Regions from separate parts of the Promicromonospora sp. Marseille-Q5078 genome, predicted to be linked through region 2. Evidence: predicted binding sites of a transcription regulator. Region 2 holds the regulator's gene; each other region holds the start of a gene.

Region 1 (5,778 bases), 3.7 Mb from region 2:
TGAGCACGCGCTGCCGGGCCTCGACCTGCGGCGACACGGTTGTCCACAGACTCCCGGGCAACCATCTGACGGATTGCCCTACAGTGACCGCGACGTCACCGCCGACAGGGAGCCCCGTCATGACCCGCACCAGGGCCATCCTCGCCGCCACCTCCATCGCCGCTGCCGCCGCGCTCCTCGCCGCCGGCTGCGACGACGCCGCGCCCGCGACACCGTCGCCAGAGCCGACGGCCACCAGCGCGAGCACCGACGCCTCGGCGTCTCCATCCCCGAGCTCGACCGCCGTGGTCGTCGCACCCGAGCGGCCCAAGGAGATGGACGACGACGGCCCTGCCGGGGCCGAAGCCGCTGCGGTGTACTTCCTCGAGCTCGACGACTACATCATGAAGACCAACGACACCGCCGAATGGGAAGCGATGTCAGGAAAGGCCTGCGGCTTCTGTGACGACCGCCTTGACCAGGCGAGAACAATTGCCGATCGCGGCGACGTTTTTGAGGGTGGCAGCACTACAGTCAAAATTCTCCACACTTACGAGCAGGACGCCGCCACAGGTATCTGGCCGATCGACGTGGAGACGTCAGAGAAACCGTGGACGATCACCGACTCGAATGGCGAAGAGATAGCATCTCAGGCCGCGGTGGTTGCGAAGTCACGGGTTGAAGTAGCGCAGAAGTCGGGCGATTGGGTCATTGTCGGAGTCGTGAACGACAAGGAGCATTGACGTGACGCGGATCTCGACGGGCGTTTTCTTGGTGATCGCGCTCCTCGCAGGCTCTGCTGACGTGCCGGACTACGAGGGCAAGACGGACAATGATGCCGACAGTTTGACCGTCGAGAGTTCCAGTGACGCTTGGACCCAGACCGCCAATGGGCGCGAGCCCACGTCCGACGAGCCCCAGGACCGCTACGCCCGCACCGACGCGGTGACGTGCGCGACGCTGGGTGCCGAGCTGGATGCGCTCAGCGGGATCGTCACGGCGCAGGGCGCGTGCCCTGAGGGCAAGGACGTCGCTGAGATCACCAAGCCGTGCGACGACGGGGAGTTCGCCCTCGATGCCCTCTGGGTGCAGCGCGTGCAGGACGACGGCACGTACGGCGACCCGGAGCAGCTGTCGGACGACGAGTGCATCACGCCCGCGGACATCGCCGAGCAGGCGCGGCGCGAGTTCCGGTCGATGAAGATCTCTGCCCCGGTGGCGACGCTGCAGGGCAACCCGCCGATGGTGGTGAACGTGCACTACCCCGCCTACACCACCGCGACGCCGCAGGACCGCGGGGTGACGCTGCTGGGCGTGCCGGTCGTCATCCGCGCGGAGCCGGCCGAGTTCACGTGGAACTTCGACGACCCGTTCTCCCCGAGTGGCAGCACCCTCACCACCACGAGCCCCGGGGAGGCGTGGCAGGAGGGCGACCCGACGCCTGACGCCTCGTGGGTCGGGCACACGTACAGCCGGCTCGGCACGCCCGGCGCGGACGCGGGCACCGCCGTCGACGACCACGGCAACACGTACCGCGCCGGCGTCGCGGTCTCGCTCACCACCACCTGGCAGGGCCGCTTCCGCGTCCAGGGCACCAGCACCTGGACCGACATCCCCGGCACGATCTCGACGACGAGCACCACGGAGCCGACCACCGTCACCGAGGCCCGCACCCGCCTGGTCTGCGCCGACCTCGAGGGCGCCGGCACCTGCTGACCGCCGCCACAGGGCGGCAGCCCCGGCGACGGCACGTGCCGTTTCGGCGTGGGACGCGCGGCGCATGGCCGCGTCCGCAGGGTGGTTCCAGCGCACGACGCACGCTCGATGGTTAGGGTGCTGTCACCACCGTCTCGGTAACCGGTTTCTCGATGATGAGTTCCCGTCGCTGCGATGGATGGACCCCTTCCCGACGTCGCGAAAGGTCCACCCGATGCTCGTCCGCCGCAGGCTAGGCACCACTCTCGGTGCCCTCACCCTTGCCGCCGCTACCGCGGCCGGCGCCCTCACCGCCGCGCCCACCGCCACCGCGGGTCCCGACTCGCCCCCCGGCCGCACGTTCAGCACGACCGACGAGGCTCCGGGCTGGGCCTCGGAGAACGGCGGCACGGACGGCGGCGCCGGAGCCGACACCGAGTCGACGTACACGGTCAGCAACCGCCAGGAGCTGCTCGCCGCGCTCGACAACCGGGGCGACCGGGACGCGCCCAAGATCGTCTACGTCTCGGGCACCGTGCACGGCAACGAGGCCGACGACGGCACCCTGCTGGGCGAGCAGGACTTCGCGCCCGGCTACGACTTCACGAAGTTCCTCAGCTGCTTCGGCCTCGAAGGCTGGAGCGACGGGCTGCACGACTACTGCGGCGACCAGCGGCGACTGCGTGTCAACGGGAGCCGGGCGATGAAGTCGCAGACCGAACTGAAGATCCCGAGCAACACCACGATCGTGGGCCTCGGCGACGACGCCGGGTTCGACCAGGCCACCATCATGCTGCACCTGGCGCACAACGTGGTGATCCGCAACGTGACGGTCGAGGCTCCGGTCGACTACTTCACCTGGTGGGACCAGCCCGGCAGCACCTGGGACGCGCGGTTCGACGCCATGTCCGCTGTCACCTCGACCAACGTCTGGGTGGACCACGTCACCCTCACCGACGGCAAGCATCTCGACCGCGACGCCCCGCTCGGGCCCGACGGCGAGCCGGCGAACCGGCACGACGGCCTGTTCGACATCGAAGACGGCTCGGACTTCATCACCGTCAGCAACTCACTGATCACCAACCACGACAAGGCGATGATGCTGGCCTCCGGTGACGAGCACGGGGACAAGGAGCGCGGGCACCTGAACGTCAGTTACATGGGCAACTTCTTCGACGGCGTCGGGCAGCGCTCCCCGCGGGTCCGGTTCGGGCAGGTGCACGTGGTGAACAACTACTTTCTCGGCCGGGTCAACGACCCGGAGTCGCCGATGACCAGCGCGGCCGCCGTCGACGGTGGGTACGACTATTTCATCGGCCTCGGCTACGAGTCCCAGGTGTTCTCCGAGCGCAACTCGTTCGACTACACGGGACCGGGAGCGGACGCCACGGTCGCCGTGAGCGTGTGGAACGCGACCCGCTTCGCGGACGAGGGCTCGTGGTTCAAGCAGCGCCCCGTCGACCTGGAGTCGATCGCTGCGACGCAGTACGACGAGCGCGTCGCGGAGGCGGCCTCGACCGGCGAACCGCTGCCCGACTGGGCGACGGCCGGCTTCACGGCGACCGTGGACTGGGTGCCGCCGTACGCGTACGAGCCGCTCACCACGGCATCCGCGGTGGAACGACACGCGCGCACCGCGACCGGCGCTGGGACCCTCTCCGTCCCCACCCCGTCCACCCGCTGACCCGCGCGTCCGCGGGCGAGTCCGCCGTCGGCGAACCCGGAAATTGAGTCGGGGTGGCTCAAGTTGTACCCGTCAGCAGCACCCACCTGGAGGAGGACAGCATGACCACCACCCTGACCCGCACCCCGTTCGCCGACGCGTGGCTCCGCGACCTGTGGACCCCGCGCCTCGCGACCGAGGGCCCCGTGCCCGCCGCCGACGTGTACCGCGACGGCGAGGACCTCGTCGCCCGCCTCGACCTGCCGGGCATCGACCCGGCCGAGGACGTCACCGTCGAGGTCGAGGGCCGCAAGCTCGTCGTGCGCGGCGAGCGGAAGGACCAGCGCTCGGAGGAGTCCGAGGGCCGCCGCATCTCGGAGGTCCGCTTCGGCTCGTTCCGCCGCGTCGTCACGCTGCCGAAGGCCGTGGACGGCGACGCCGTCCGCGCTGCCTACGACGCGGGCGTCCTGACGGTCACCGTCGTCGGTGTCTTCACCGGCACGACGCCGCAGCGCATCGAGGTCACCACCGCCTGATCCACGGATCACGCACCGCTCGACGGCGCCCCGGTCGCACCCGCGACCGGGGCGCCGTCGTCGTGTCGACCATCAGGAGGCGCACAGAGGGCTTGACGTGCTATCTCCATGAACCATGGAAGCAGTCGCCGCCGCTGTAGCCGTCGTCGGAACCCTCCTCGGTGTCCTCTTTCAGCACCGGTTCCAAAGAAAGAGCGTCATCGAAGCGGGAGAGGTCGCCCGCCTGGAGAAGCTCCGACAGGAACGCCTGCTCGCCTGCGCCGAGTATGCGGGGGCGCTCGCCAGGTACAGGCGCGGACAGATCGACCGTTGGTACGCGCGATACCAGCACGACGATTCACCGGTTCCTGAGCACGACCACGAGGTACGCCGACAGCGAGACATCACTCAGCAGGCGTTGTTCCGCCTGCAGCTGCTCTCAGATTCCGATGAGATCGTCCAGCAGGCGGAGTCGCTCTTCGTCAGCATGAACGCCTTCAAGCCGGCCAGCTCGCGCCGCGAGGTCGAGGCGGTTCGCGATTCGACCCATGCACGAATCCGGGAGTTCGTCCGCGCGGCCGGACGCGACCTTGATCCGGCCGGGCCAGTCCGCGCGCACACCGATCAGTCCGGACGATCGATCAGGTGATCGAGCGCGGCCCAGAAGGCACCCAGATCGTTCTCTACCGTCGCCCTGACGATCTCACCGTCCACCGCCGTGTAGCCATGGACGATGCGGTTGCGGGTCGCCCAGACCGCTGGCCAGCCGTCCCCGAACGCCTCCGCACGGCCTCTCTCGCTCAGCCGCGACGCGCTGTCGATGGCGGCCGCTAGGCGAAGGCACACCGCGTCGACGGTCATCTGCGCGTCCCAGGATCCCTCTGCGACGTGACGCTGAAGCATCGCGAGGTGCTCCAACGATTCGCGCGCGAGCTGGGCGTCGGTGCGCTTCACAGAGGTATCGCGCGGACGGACTCCCGCACGGCGGGTCGCAGCGATCTCTCGGGAACGACGTCGACCGGGCGACCGAGGAGACCTTCCAGCTCGACCTCGAGCGCACCCAGCGCGAAGAGCCCGACACCGTCGTCGAGGTCGACAAGGAGGTCGACATCAGAGTTCGCGGCCGAGGTCCCCTCGGCGACCGACCCGAAGAGCCGCACCCGCCGGGCGCCGTGCCGCGCGGCAGCGGCGACGATGTCGTCCCGGTGGACCCGGAGCACCTCGTCGAGGGCAGACCTGCGCGCGGGCGCGCCGGCGGAACCGGCTGGCAGCTGGTCGGGTCCCGCTCGGTCGAGCAGCCTCTTGACCTCGGGCTGGCTCCGGCCGAGAGCGTCGGCGATCCGACGCTGGCTCCAGCCGAGGCCCTGCCCCTGCCGAGCGCCTCGTTCCAGGGTCGTCCGCGCCTCGAGGCGGAGTGCCGAGGCCCGGTCCGCCAAGGCGCCGAGATAGTCGGCGAAGGCCCTCTCGACGGCCGATCCGTCCGCGTCGTCCTGGGTCATCAGCACCTCCGATAGCAGATGCTATCGAAACGGTCGTCACACCGGTACCCCGCGTCTCGTCGTCACGGTGAGCAACCGAACGCGAGACGAACGACCGAGGAGACGAGATGTCGGACAGGACCGAGATCGTGGTGGTGGGCGGCGGGTACGCCGGTGTGATGGCGGCGAACCGGCTGACGAAGCGCGACGACGTGGCGGTGACGCTGGTCAACGCGCGACCGACGTTCGTGGAGCGGATCCGCCTGCACCAGCGGGTCGCCGGCTCGGACGACGCGGTCGTGGACTACCGGGAGGTGCTGGCCGCCGGCGTCCGGCTGGAGGTCGCCGAGGTGGACCGGATCGACGCCCCGGCCCGCCGGCTGGAGCTCGCCGACGGCCGCACGCTCGGCTACGACCACCTCGTGTACGCGGTCGGCAGCGCCAGCGC
Region 2 (5,778 bases):
GACGCCGGCCAGATCGCCGGCCTGAACGTGACCCGCATCGTCAACGAGCCCACCGCGGCCGCGCTCGCGTACGGCCTGGAGAAGGGCAAGGAGGACGAGCTCATCCTCGTCTTCGACCTGGGCGGCGGCACGTTCGACGTCTCGCTCCTCGAGGTCGGCAAGGACGAGGACGACTTCTCCACCATCCAGGTGCGCGCCACCTCCGGCGACAACCGCCTCGGCGGCGACGACTGGGACCAGCGCGTCGTGGACCACCTCATCAAGCAGGTGAAGAACAACGACGGCGTCGACCTGTCCAAGGACAAGATCGCGCTGCAGCGTCTGCGCGAGGCGGCCGAGCAGGCCAAGAAGGAGCTCTCGTCCGCGACGAGCACCAACGTCTCGATGCAGTACCTCTCCATGAGCGAGAACGGGCCGATCCACCTCGACGAGAAGATCACCCGTGCGCAGTTCCAGCAGATGACGCAGGACCTCATCGACCGCACCAAGGCGCCGTTCCACGCGGTCATCCGCGACGCCGGCATCTCCGTGTCCGACATCGACCACGTCGTGCTCGTGGGTGGTTCCACCCGCATGCCGGCGGTGTCCGAGGTCGTCAAGGAGCTCACCGGCGGCAAGGACGCCAACAAGGGCGTCAACCCGGACGAGGTCGTCGCCGTGGGCGCGGCCCTGCAGGCCGGCGTCATCGGCGGCGAGCGCAAGGACGTGCTGCTGATCGACGTCACCCCGCTGTCCCTCGGCATCGAGACCAAGGGCGGCGTGATGACCAAGCTCATCGAGCGCAACACGGCCATCCCGACCAAGCGCAGCGAGATCTTCTCCACGGCGGAGGACAACCAGCCGTCCGTGGCGATCCAGGTCTTCCAGGGCGAGCGCGAGTTCACCCGCGACAACAAGCCGCTGGGCACGTTCGAGCTCACCGGCATCGCCCCGGCGCCCCGCGGCGTCCCGCAGATCGAGGTCACCTTCGACATCGACGCGAACGGCATCGTGCACGTGTCCGCCAAGGACCGCGGCACGGGCACCGAGCAGTCGATGAAGATCACCGGCGGGTCGGCCCTCCCCAAGGAGGACATCGACCGCATGGTGAAGGACGCCGAGGAGCACGCGGCCGAGGACAAGAAGCGTCGCGAGGAGGCCGAGACCCGCAACCAGGCCGAGGCCTTCGCGTACTCGATGGAGAAGCAGATCGCGGACAACCGCGACAAGCTTCCCGCCGAGGTCGTGACCGAGGTCGAGGCGGACATCGCCGGCGTCAAGACCGCCCTGGAGGGCGAGGACGCCGACGCCGTCAAGACCGCGTACGAGAAGCTCGGCGCCTCGTCGCAGAAGATCGGCCAGGCGCTCTACGCCACGGCCGAGCAGGAGCAGGCCGCGGGCGAGCCCGAGGCCGCCGCCGACGACGCCGCCTCGGCGGCGGGCAGCACGTCCGCCTCCGACGAGGACGTGGTCGACGCCGAGATCGTCGACGACGAGGACGACAAGAAGTGACGGACCAGAACCCGCAGGGGACCCCCGAGCCTGACGAGGGCTCGGGGGAGACCCCGTTCCAGTTCACCGACAAGCGCAAGGTCGACCCGGAGTCGGGCGAGGCGCGCGCCGCCGAGCCCGCCCCCGAGCCCGGCTCCGAGGCGGGGGAGGGCGACCCGCTCGCGGCGCTCGACTTCGAGCCCGAGGGCGAGGCCGCCGAGAGCGCCGAGGTGCTCAAGGCCAAGGCCGAGGCGGCGGATCACCTGGACGCGCTGCAGCGCGAGCGGGCGTCGTTCACCAACTACCGCAACCGGTCGATCCGCGACCAGGAGGCGGCGCGGGTGCAGGGCACGCAGGACGTGCTCACTGCGCTGCTGCCCGTGCTCGACGACATCGAGCGCGCCAAGCAGCACGCCGAGCTGAGCGGGCCCATGGCGGCCATCGCGGAGAAGCTCGACGCGTCGCTGGCGCGGTTCGGGGTCGAGCGGTTCGGCCAGGTCGGGGAGGAGTTCGACCCGACGGTGCACGAGGCCCTCATGCATCAGGCCGACGCCGACGCGACCGCCACCACCGTCACGCTGGTGGTGGACCCCGGCTACCGCATCGGCGACAAGGTGGTCCGCGCCGCCCGCGTCGGGGTCGTCGGGCCCGAGTAGCACCGCGACCGCCGGTTGAGCCTGTCGAAACCCGCCCCAGGGTTTCGACAGGCTCAACCAGCACTCGAACGGCGAGGATGATGAGATCACGAGCATGACCAGGAAGGGGGCGTCGTGACAGGTCAGGACTGGATGGAGAAGGACTTCTACTCCGCGCTGGGCGTCCCCAAGGACGCGGACGACGCGGCCGTCAAGAAGGCGTACCGCAAGCTGGCGCGCAGGTACCACCCGGACCAGAACCCGGGCGACGAGGCCGCCGAGGCGAAGTTCAAGGAGATCGGCGAGGCGTACGCGGTGCTCTCGGACGCCGAGCAGCGCCGGCAGTACGACGCCGTGCGGGCCATGGCCGGCGGCGGCGCCCGCTTCGCGGCGGGGCCGGGCGGCGGCGGGACCAACGGTTTCGAGGACGTCTTCGGCTCGATGTTCGGCGGTGCCGGCGGCCCGAACGTGCGCTACCAGCAGTACCCCCAGGGCGGCGCCGCGGGCGGCGGTGGGTTCGAGGACATCCTCAGCTCGATGCTCGGCGGCCAGGGCGGCTTCCGCAGCACCGGCGGCGGCCGGCGCGCCGGCTTCACCACGCCACAGCGTGGCCCGGACGTCGCGGCGGAGACCACGCTGCCGTTCCGCACGGCCGTGGAAGGCGCCACCGTGGAGTTCACGGTGGACGGCCGCAAGGTCAAGACCAAGATCCCCGCCGGGGTGAACGACGGGCGCAGGCTCCGCATCCCCGGCAAGGGCCGCCCTGGCACGGGCGGCGGTGACGCCGGCGACCTGGTGGTCACCGTGCACGTGTCTCCGCACCCGGTGTTCACGCTCGACGGCGCCCACCTGCGCATGACCGTGCCCGTCACCTTCGCGGAGGCCGCGCTCGGCACGACGCTCGAGGTGCCGACGCTCGACGGGCAGACCGTGCGGCTCAAGGTCCCGGCGGGCACGCCGTCGGGCCGCGTGCTGCGCGTCAAGGGCCGCGGGGTGAAGACCGCGAAGGCGCAGGGCGACCTGCTCGTCACGGTGCAGGTGACCGTGCCGCAGAAGCTCGGCAAGAAGGCGAAGGAGGCGCTCGAGGCGTTCGCCGCCGAGAGCGACCACGAGGACGTGCGGGCAGGGCTGGCGCAGCGCGCCGCGGAGTGAGGCCCCCGACGACGTCCACCGCGCGAGGGAGGTAGCGATGGTCACCGAGGACGCCCCGGTGCTGACCGTGTCGCAGGCGGCCGGGCTCGCCGGGATGCACCCGCAGACCCTGCGCCAGTACGACCGGCTCGGCCTGGTGACGCCCCGGCGCACCGCCGGCCGTGGCCGGCGCTACTCCCAGCGCGACGTGTCGCGCCTGCTGGAGATCCAGCGCCTCGCGCAGGTGGAGGGCATCAACCTCGCCGGGATCCGGCGCATCCTCGACCTGCAGGAACACGTGGCGCAGCTCGAAGGTCGCCTCGCCGCCCTCGCGATGCAGCCGGGGGGCCGGGTGTTCGCCGCCGGGTCCTCGGGCGACGTCGTCGTCGTGCGGCGCGGGCAGCGCGTGCGTCGCGCCGAGCGGGCGGAGCTGGAGGCCGAGGAGGGGGCGCTGGTGCTCTGGCGCCCCCTGCCCCGCCGCGGCTGACCGTCTTACGCAACGCAATTCTTCTTTAATTCACGAAGCAATGGGTAAGGCTTTCCTTAGTGAATTCGATGTCGAATTCACTGTGCATATTCGCGCGAGAGGAATATCCTGGCCGAAGGCGGCGAGAGCCGACGACGAGCGGCGAGGAGGGCACGATGAGCACTCTGATGGAGATGCCCGAGGTGACCGAGTGCACGGTCGAGGGCTGCGGCTACAACCACGAGCACGGCTGCCACGCCGGCGCGGTGACCATCGCCGGGCACCGTGGCGACGCGTCGTGCGCCACGTTCATCCCGCTGAGCACCAAGGGTGGCCTGGAGAAGGTCGTCGCCCACGTGGGCGCGTGCCAGCGCGGCGACTGCGTCCACAACCACGACCTGGAGTGCGCGGCGGGCGCCATCCGCGTCGGGCCCGGCCCCGACGACGCGGGCCACGCCGACTGCCTCACGTACGCCCAGCACTGACGGAACCTCAGCGACTGACGGAAACTCAGTGATCGAGCCCGTCGAGACCTCGTCTCGGCGGGCTCGAGCCGTGTCGTCGGCCCGGATCAGCGGGCCAGCTGCCCCAGCAGCTCGGTGGCGGCGGCGTGCGACGACGGCAGACGCTCCACCCACACCCGGGTGGGGCGCCGCAGCGAGTCCCCGAGGCCCATGAGGGCGGCGTTGCGCTCCACGACGCTGCGCGTCGCCTTCGCCAGGTCGGGCACGCCGGTGTCGCGGCGCGCCAGCACGGTGAAGACGCCGTCGGTCAGCGCGGCCATCGGGTGCCCCTCGCCGAACACCTGCTCGAGCGCCCGCCCGACCGTCGCAGAACGCGCCGCGCGGTCCCAGGGCGCCAGCCCGTCGACCGCGACGTCGACGACGAGGATGCAGTACGTGTTCGGGACGTCGTCCTCCCGCCCCACGGCGGCGCCGTAGGTCTCCCGCAGCCGCTCGACGAGGTACTCGCGCGTCGGGAGCCCCGTGGCGGGGTCGCGGACCGCGCCCGGCGCGGGCTCGGCGTCCCGGCCCCGCACCCAGCCGACGGCGACGGCGCGGATGGCGTCCGGGTCCGCCGGGCGCTGGGTGGCGCGGTACAGGCACTCGACGTCGTCGAGCGCCTCGCCCAGGCCGACGCCGGCACGGCCGCGCGCGGCCCCGAGGCGGTGGGCGGCGGCGTGGGGGGAGCGGCCGTCGTCGAAGGCCTCGACCAGTGCGTCGACCGCAGGGTGGTACCAGTCGTCGGGGCGCAGCCAGACCTCGGCGAGGCTGGTGGCGCGCCAGCGGTCGAGCACGTCCGAGCCTTGCTCAGGCGCGTCCGCGGGCCCGCTCATGGACCGGTTCATGATGAAGAGACACCCATGGCAAGCAATCATGACGCAGTTGTGGGCCTTTTTCATCGGGTACGTCGTCCGGGCAAGCAATCTCCGCTGCTCGGAGCACGGAATCCTGCGCCAATCCTGCGGCTTTCCTGAGGAAGTTCACCCTCCGACCAGAGGGTGAACGCACGTAAAGTACGGGGGGCCGCGTGATCTGTCACGCGGAGTCGCCAGAGCGAGGTCGGCCATGACGGACGTCTACGTGGGATCGGACGACTCGGCACGCAGTGATGCCGAGCTGATCCTTGACGTGCGCGGCGGAGACCTCGAGGCGTTCGGTGCGCTGTACGTGCGGCACGTGCCGGCGGCACGGGCCGTGGCCAGGCAGTACGTCCGCTCCGGGGCCGACGCGGACGACCTCGTGTCCGAGGCGTTCCACCGCGTGCTCTCCGTCCTGCAGCACGGCGGCGGACCCGACGCGACGTTCCGTGCCTACCTGCTGACGGTCGTGCGGCGGCTCGCGGCCGACCTCGCGCGCGGGGTGCGCCGCACCCGGCCCACCGCCGACGACGGCACCTTCGAGGCCGCGCTCGGCGTCGTGGACTCCACCGACGCCTCGACCTTCGAGGGCTTCGAGCACTCCGTGGTGAAGAACGCCTACCAGGCGCTGCCGGAGCGCTGGCAGGCGGTGCTCTGGTACACGGAGATCGAGGGCCGCGCGCCGGCGGAGGTGGCGCCGATCCTCGGGCTGACGC
Region 3 (5,778 bases), 3.4 Mb from region 2:
AGCAGATCGACGCCGGCAACCCGCGCGTGGGCGTCGTCAAGCGCCACATCTGGCAGTCCAACCCGACGTTCATCCGGGTCAGCAGCAAGGCCGTCTGACCTCACCTCGCCGAAGGGCCTCTCTATCTCGGCATCACGGGAGCTGCCGCGTCACCGCCAGACCCGACGAGTCGGGGTCGAGGTCGACGACGACGGTGTCGCCGTCGGACACGGCGCCCGCGAGCAGCTCCTTGGCGAGCCGGTCGCCGATCTCGCGCTGCACCAGCCGGCGCAGCGGCCGCGCCCCGTACGCGGGGTCGAAGCCCTCGAGCGCCAGCCACTCGCGCGCGGCGGGCGTGACGTCCACCGTGATGCGACGGTCGGCGAGCCGCTGGGCGAACGCCGCGACCTGCAGGTCGACGATCTCGCCGAGCTCCTCGACGCTCAGCGCGTCGAAGACCACGACGTCGTCGAGCCGGTTGAGGAACTCCGGCTTGAACGACGCGCGCACGGCCGCCAGCACGGCCTCGCGGCGGGCGTCGTCGTCCAGGCCCGGGTCCACGAGGAACTGCGAGCCCAGGTTCGACGTCAGCACGAGGATGACGTTGCGGAAGTCGACCGTGCGGCCCTGGCCGTCGGTGAGGCGGCCGTCGTCGAGCACCTGCAGCAGGATGTCGAAGACCTCCGGGTGCGCCTTCTCGACCTCGTCCAGCAGGACGACGGAGTACGGGCGTCGCCGCACGGCCTCGGTGAGCTGCCCGCCCTCCTCGTAGCCGACGTAGCCCGGAGGAGCGCCGACCAGCCGGGACACCGTGTGCTTCTCGGAGTACTCGGACATGTCGATGCGCACCATGGCGCGCTCGTCGTCGAAGAGGAAGTCGGCGAGCGACTTGGCCAGCTCCGTCTTGCCGACGCCGGTCGGGCCGAGGAACAGGAACGACCCGGTGGGCCGGTCGGGGTCGGCCACGCCCGCCCGCGAGCGCCGCACGGCGTCGGAGACGGCGCGCACCGCGGCGGCCTGGCCGATGAGCCGCTCGCCGAGCACGTCCTCCATGTGCAGCAGCTTCTCCGACTCGCCCTGCAGCATGCGCCCGGCGGGGATGCCCGTCCAGGCGGAGACCACCTCGGCGATCTCGTCGGCGCCCACCTTGTCGGCGATCATCGGCCCCTCGCTGGTCGAACCCGTCGAGACCCCGTCGGAGGTTTCGACGAGCTCGACCGACGACGCGGCCTCGGCCCGCTCCGCGTCCGCGAGCTCGCGCTCCACCTGCGGGATCTCGCCGTACAGCAGGCGCGCGGCGGCCTCGAGGTCGCCCTCGCGCTGCAGCCGGTCGGACTCGGTGCGCAGCTCGTCGATGCGCGCGCGCAGGTCGCCGACCCGGTTGTGGCCGGCCTTCTCCGACTCCCAGCGGGCCGTGAGCGCGGCGAGCTGCTCGCGGGTGTCCGCGAGGTCGGCGCGCAGCCGCTCCAGCCGCTCCTTCGACGCGGCGTCATCGGACTCCTTGAGCACGACCTCCTCCATCTCGAGGCGCGTGACGACGCGCTGCAGCTCGTCGATCTCGATGGGCGAGGAGTCCATCTCCATGCGCAGGCGCGACGCCGCCTCGTCGACCAGGTCGATCGCCTTGTCGGGGAGCTGGCGGCCGGTGATGTACCGGTCGGACAGCGCGGCGGCGGCGACCAGCGCGGAGTCCGCGATCGTCACCTTGTGGTGCGCCTCGTACCGCTCCTTGAGCCCGCGCAGGATGGCGACCGTGTCCGCCACGGACGGCTCGCCGACGAACACCTGCTGGAAGCGGCGCTCGAGGGCCGGGTCCTTCTCGATGTGCTCCCGGTACTCGTCGAGGGTCGTGGCGCCGACGAGGCGCAGCTCGCCGCGGGCGAGCATCGGCTTGAGCATGTTGCCCGCGTCCATCGCGCCCTCGCCGCCGGCGCCCGCGCCGACGACGGTGTGCAGCTCGTCGATGAAGGTGACGACCTCGCCGTCCGAGGCGGTGATCTCCTCGAGCACGGCCTTGAGCCGCTCCTCGAACTCGCCGCGGTACTTGGCGCCCGCGACCATGCCGGCCAGGTCGAGCGCGACGAGGCGCTTGCCCTGCAGCGACGTGGGGACGTCGCCCGCGACGATGCGCTGGGCCAGTCCCTCGACGACGGCGGTCTTGCCGACGCCGGGCTCGCCGATGAGCACGGGGTTGTTCTTGGTGCGGCGGCTCAGCACCTGCACGACGCGGCGGATCTCGGAGTCGCGGCCGATGACGGGGTCGAGCTTGCCGTCCCGCGCGCGCTGAGTGAGGTCAGTGCCGTACTGCTCGAGCGCCTTGTACGTGCCCTCGGGGTTGGGGGTGGTGACCCGCGAGGAGCCGCGCACGGCGGGCAGCGCGGCGCGCAGGGCGTCCGCGGTGGCGCCGGCCTCCGTCAGCGCCTGCGCGGCGGGCGACTGCCCCGCGGCCAGGCCGATGAGCAGGTGCTCGGTCGAGACGTACTCGTCGCCCAGCCCCTCGGCCTCCTTGCCCGCGTTCTCCAGCACGGCGCTCATCGCGCGCGAGGGCGACGGCTGGGCGACGGCACTGCCGCTGACCTGCGGCAGGGCGACGAGGGCGGCGCGGGCGCGCTGGCCGATCTGCTGCGCGCCGGCACCGACGGCGTCGAGCAGGCCGACGGCGACTCCGCCGGTCTGCTGGAGCAGCGCCTGCAGCAGGTGCACCGGCTCGAGCTGCGGGTTGCCCGCAGCCGACGCCGACTGGACGGCGTCGCCGAGCGCCTGCTGCGACATGGTCGTGAGCTTGATGTCCATGGAACCTCCGGGATGACACGGGACGACGTCTGCTGAGGGAACGTCGCCAAAGTTGAGTCTATTCCGCTCAACTTTGATGGCAAGACGGGGTGTGCGCCCAGGTGACGGCCCGGTGGCTGGTGGCTCCCGCCTGCGGGATGCTGGGTCGGTGACCACTCCAGCCCGCGGCCCCCGTCGCCGCCTCCGCACCGCGATCGCGGCGACGCTCGCCGCCGTCGGCCTCCTCGTCCTCGCCGGGTGCTTGAGGTTGGACATGGACATGACGGTGTCCGAGGACGACACCGTCTCGGGCACGATGATCGCGGCATTCTCCAACCAGCTCGCGGAGACCTTGGGCATGGAACCCGGCGAGCTCTGGGACCAGGCCGGCGGCGAGCTCGGGCTGGACCTGCCCGAGGGTGCCACGCAGGAGCCGTACTCGGACGACGAGTACACCGGCACACGGATCACGTTCACAGACACCCCAATCGAGGACGTCGGGGGCAACGGTGCCGCCGACGTGTCCATCACCCGCGACGGCGACGAGTACGTGGTGGACGGCACGGTGGACCTCTCCGAGGGCGCCGACCAGCTCGAGCAGCTGCCGCAGAACGTGCAGGACGCCTTCGACGTGCAGCTCTCCATCACGTTCCCCGGCGCGGTCAGCGACGTCTCCGACTCCGGGCAGGTCGACGGCACCACGGTCACCTGGACGCCGGCGATCGGCGAGAACACCGAGATCCACGCGCGCGGCGCCGCCGAGGAGGGCGCCGGCGGGTTCCCGTGGTGGATCGTCGGGCTCGTGGTCGGCCTGATCGTCATCGGGCTCGTCGTCTGGTTCGTCGTACGGAACAACCGCCGGTCGGCCACGGCCACCGGCACCACGACCGGGGACACCGCGCTCGCCGCCGGCGCCGCGCCCGGTGCGGTGCCCGCCCCCGGCGCCGGCCCGACGCCGGAGGAGCAGGTCTTCGGCGCGCCGCCCGCCGCGGCGCCGCCGACGGAGCCGACGACCGGCCCCGTCGCCGAGCCGTACGAGCCCGAGCGCGCGCCCGACGCCGCCCCGACGACGGGCGCGACCACCGGCCCCGTCGCCGAGCCGCTGGAGCCCGGGCGTCCCGGCGAGGAGGACACCGTCCGCGAGCCCGCCGTCGAGCCCGGCGTCGAGCCCGGCACGGAGTCGCCGGTCACCGAGGAGCCCGTCGTGGATGAACCCCTCACCGACGAGCCCGGCACCGACGAGCCCGGCACCGAGCGCCGCCCGACCGACCCGCCGCAGGGTGCCTGACGCACCGGCCGTGCCACGCCCCGACGCCGGGGCGTGGCGCGAGGACGTGCTCGGGCCGGAGTTCCAGGCGCGCACGCTCGACCTGCCCGGCGCCGCGGAGGCCGTGCTGGTGCGGCACGTCCCGTCCACGCCGGGGCCGTCAGCGCCGGGGTCGCCAGCGCCGGGGTCGTCCATGTCCCGGCCGGCGCGCACGGCCGTGCTGTCCGTGCACGGCTTCGTGGACTACTTCTTCCACCCCCACGTCGCGCGCGCGTTCGCCGCGCGCGGGATCGCGTTCTACGCGGTGGACCTGCGCGGCCACGGTCGGGCGCTGCCCGCGCACACGACCGCCGGCCGCGACCCCAACCTCGTGGACGACCTGGCGCTGTACGCCCAGGACCTCGACGCCGCGGCCGCCGTCGTACGGGCGGCGGGGCACGAGCGACTGGTCGTGCTGGGGCACTCGACGGGCGGCCTGGTCGCGCCGCTGTGGGCGAACGCCCGCCCCGGCCGGGCGGACGCGCTGGTGCTCAACAGCCCGTGGCTCGAGCTCAACGAGAGCTGGCTCATGCGTGGCCCGGCGACGTGGGCGATCGACGTCGTCGGACGGTTCGCGCCGCGGTTCGTCGTGGGGTCGGTGAGCGAGCACTACGGCGCGGCGCTGCACCGCGAGACGGGCGGCGAGTGGGACTTCGACCTCGCCTGGAAGCCGCACGCCGGTTTCCCCGCGCGCGCCGGCTGGCTACGGTCGGTACGGCGCGCGCACCACCGGGTGGCGCGCGGGCTGGACCTCACGATCCCGGTCCTGGTGCTCGCGTCCGACCGGTCCGGGCCCGCGCGGTCCTGGCACCCGGACCTGGTCACGACCGACTCCGTGCTCGACGTCGTGCACATCCGCGAGCGCGCGCCCCGCCTCGGCGGCGACGTCACGGTCCGCACGATCTCGGGCGGCGCCCACGACCTCGCGCTGTCCCCGCAGCCCGCGCGCGACGCCTACCTCACCACCGTCCTCGACTGGATCCAGGCCCTCCACTAGCCCGGCCCTGTGCCGAACAGGCACCTCGGCGGGACGCTCACGGCCGTGTCCGATTCCCGCTAGCACCGGGGCAGTGGCGCGCGTGAGGATGGGGGCATGACGACGACAGCCCGGCCCGACGCCCCGGCCCCCGGCGCGGCGGACACCCGGGTCTTCACGGAGCGGTACCGCGCCATCGAGGCCCGCGACACCCGGTTCGACGGGCAGTTCTTCACGGCCGTGCGGTCCACCGGCATCTACTGCCGGCCGTCGTGCCCGGCGCGCACGCCGAAGCCGGAGAACGTGACGTTCTACCTGACGTCGGCGGCGGCGCACGAGGCCGGGTACCGGGCCTGCAAGCGCTGCCTCCCCGAGGCGGCGCCCGGCACGCCCGCGTGGGACCTGCGCCACGACCTCGCCGGGCGGGCGATGCGACTCATCGCGGACGGCGTCGTCGACCGGGAGGGCACGGACGGGCTCGCCGCCCGCCTCGGGTACAGCGCGCGGCACGTGCACCGGCTGCTCACCGCGGAGCTCGGCGCCGGGCCGCTCGCACTCGCCCGCGCGCAGCGGGCGCAGACCGCGCGCAGCCTCGTCGTCGGTACGGACCTGCCACTGGCGGACGTCGCGTTCGCCGCGGGCTTCGGCTCGATCCGCCAGTTCAACGACACCGTGGTCGAGGTGTTCGCCACGACGCCGAGCGACCTGCGCGCCCGTGCCCGCCGCCGCTCCGCCCCCGCCTTCC

Evidence for each region. Region 2 encodes HspR, which represses chaperone genes until heat shock. Its sites were predicted from a motif close to AAGTTGAGTCNNNNNGACTCAACTT; they were not measured.
Region 1: the regulator HspR is predicted to act here: its motif matches at 3,399-3,423, upstream of ACQFYA_RS01630 (Hsp20/alpha crystallin family protein).
Region 3: the regulator HspR is predicted to act here: its motif matches at 2,822-2,846, upstream of clpB (ATP-dependent chaperone ClpB).

What each region holds. Positions count from the first base shown of each region.
Region 1 covers NZ_JBNPQG010000001.1:357,365-363,142, reverse strand. Annotated here, with positions in the region: gene ACQFYA_RS01645 (DUF6318 family protein) at 120-722, shown strand; gene ACQFYA_RS01640 (hypothetical protein) at 784-1,695, shown strand; gene ACQFYA_RS01635 (pectate lyase family protein) at 1,910-3,358, shown strand; gene ACQFYA_RS01630 (Hsp20/alpha crystallin family protein) at 3,460-3,873, shown strand; gene kilB (plasmid transfer protein KilB) at 3,989-4,501, shown strand; gene ACQFYA_RS01620 (HepT-like ribonuclease domain-containing protein) at 4,477-4,806, opposite strand; gene ACQFYA_RS01615 (nucleotidyltransferase domain-containing protein) at 4,803-5,351, opposite strand; gene ACQFYA_RS01610 (NAD(P)/FAD-dependent oxidoreductase) at 5,459-5,778, shown strand, end outside.
Region 2 covers NZ_JBNPQG010000001.1:4,034,267-4,040,044, reverse strand. Annotated here, with positions in the region: gene dnaK (molecular chaperone DnaK) at 1-1,491, shown strand, start outside; gene grpE (nucleotide exchange factor GrpE) at 1,488-2,126, shown strand; gene ACQFYA_RS18585 (DnaJ C-terminal domain-containing protein) at 2,241-3,257, shown strand; gene ACQFYA_RS18580 (heat shock protein transcriptional repressor HspR) at 3,295-3,723, shown strand; gene ACQFYA_RS18575 (DUF1540 domain-containing protein) at 3,879-4,187, shown strand; gene ACQFYA_RS18570 (hypothetical protein) at 4,274-5,038, opposite strand; gene ACQFYA_RS18565 (sigma-70 family RNA polymerase sigma factor) at 5,271-5,778, shown strand, end outside.
Region 3 covers NZ_JBNPQG010000001.1:644,947-650,724, reverse strand. Annotated here, with positions in the region: gene ACQFYA_RS03010 (C40 family peptidase) at 1-98, shown strand, start outside; gene clpB (ATP-dependent chaperone ClpB) at 133-2,772, opposite strand; gene ACQFYA_RS03000 (LppM family (lipo)protein) at 2,921-4,039, shown strand; gene ACQFYA_RS02995 (alpha/beta hydrolase) at 4,050-5,054, shown strand; gene ACQFYA_RS02990 (AlkA N-terminal domain-containing protein) at 5,151-5,778, shown strand, end outside.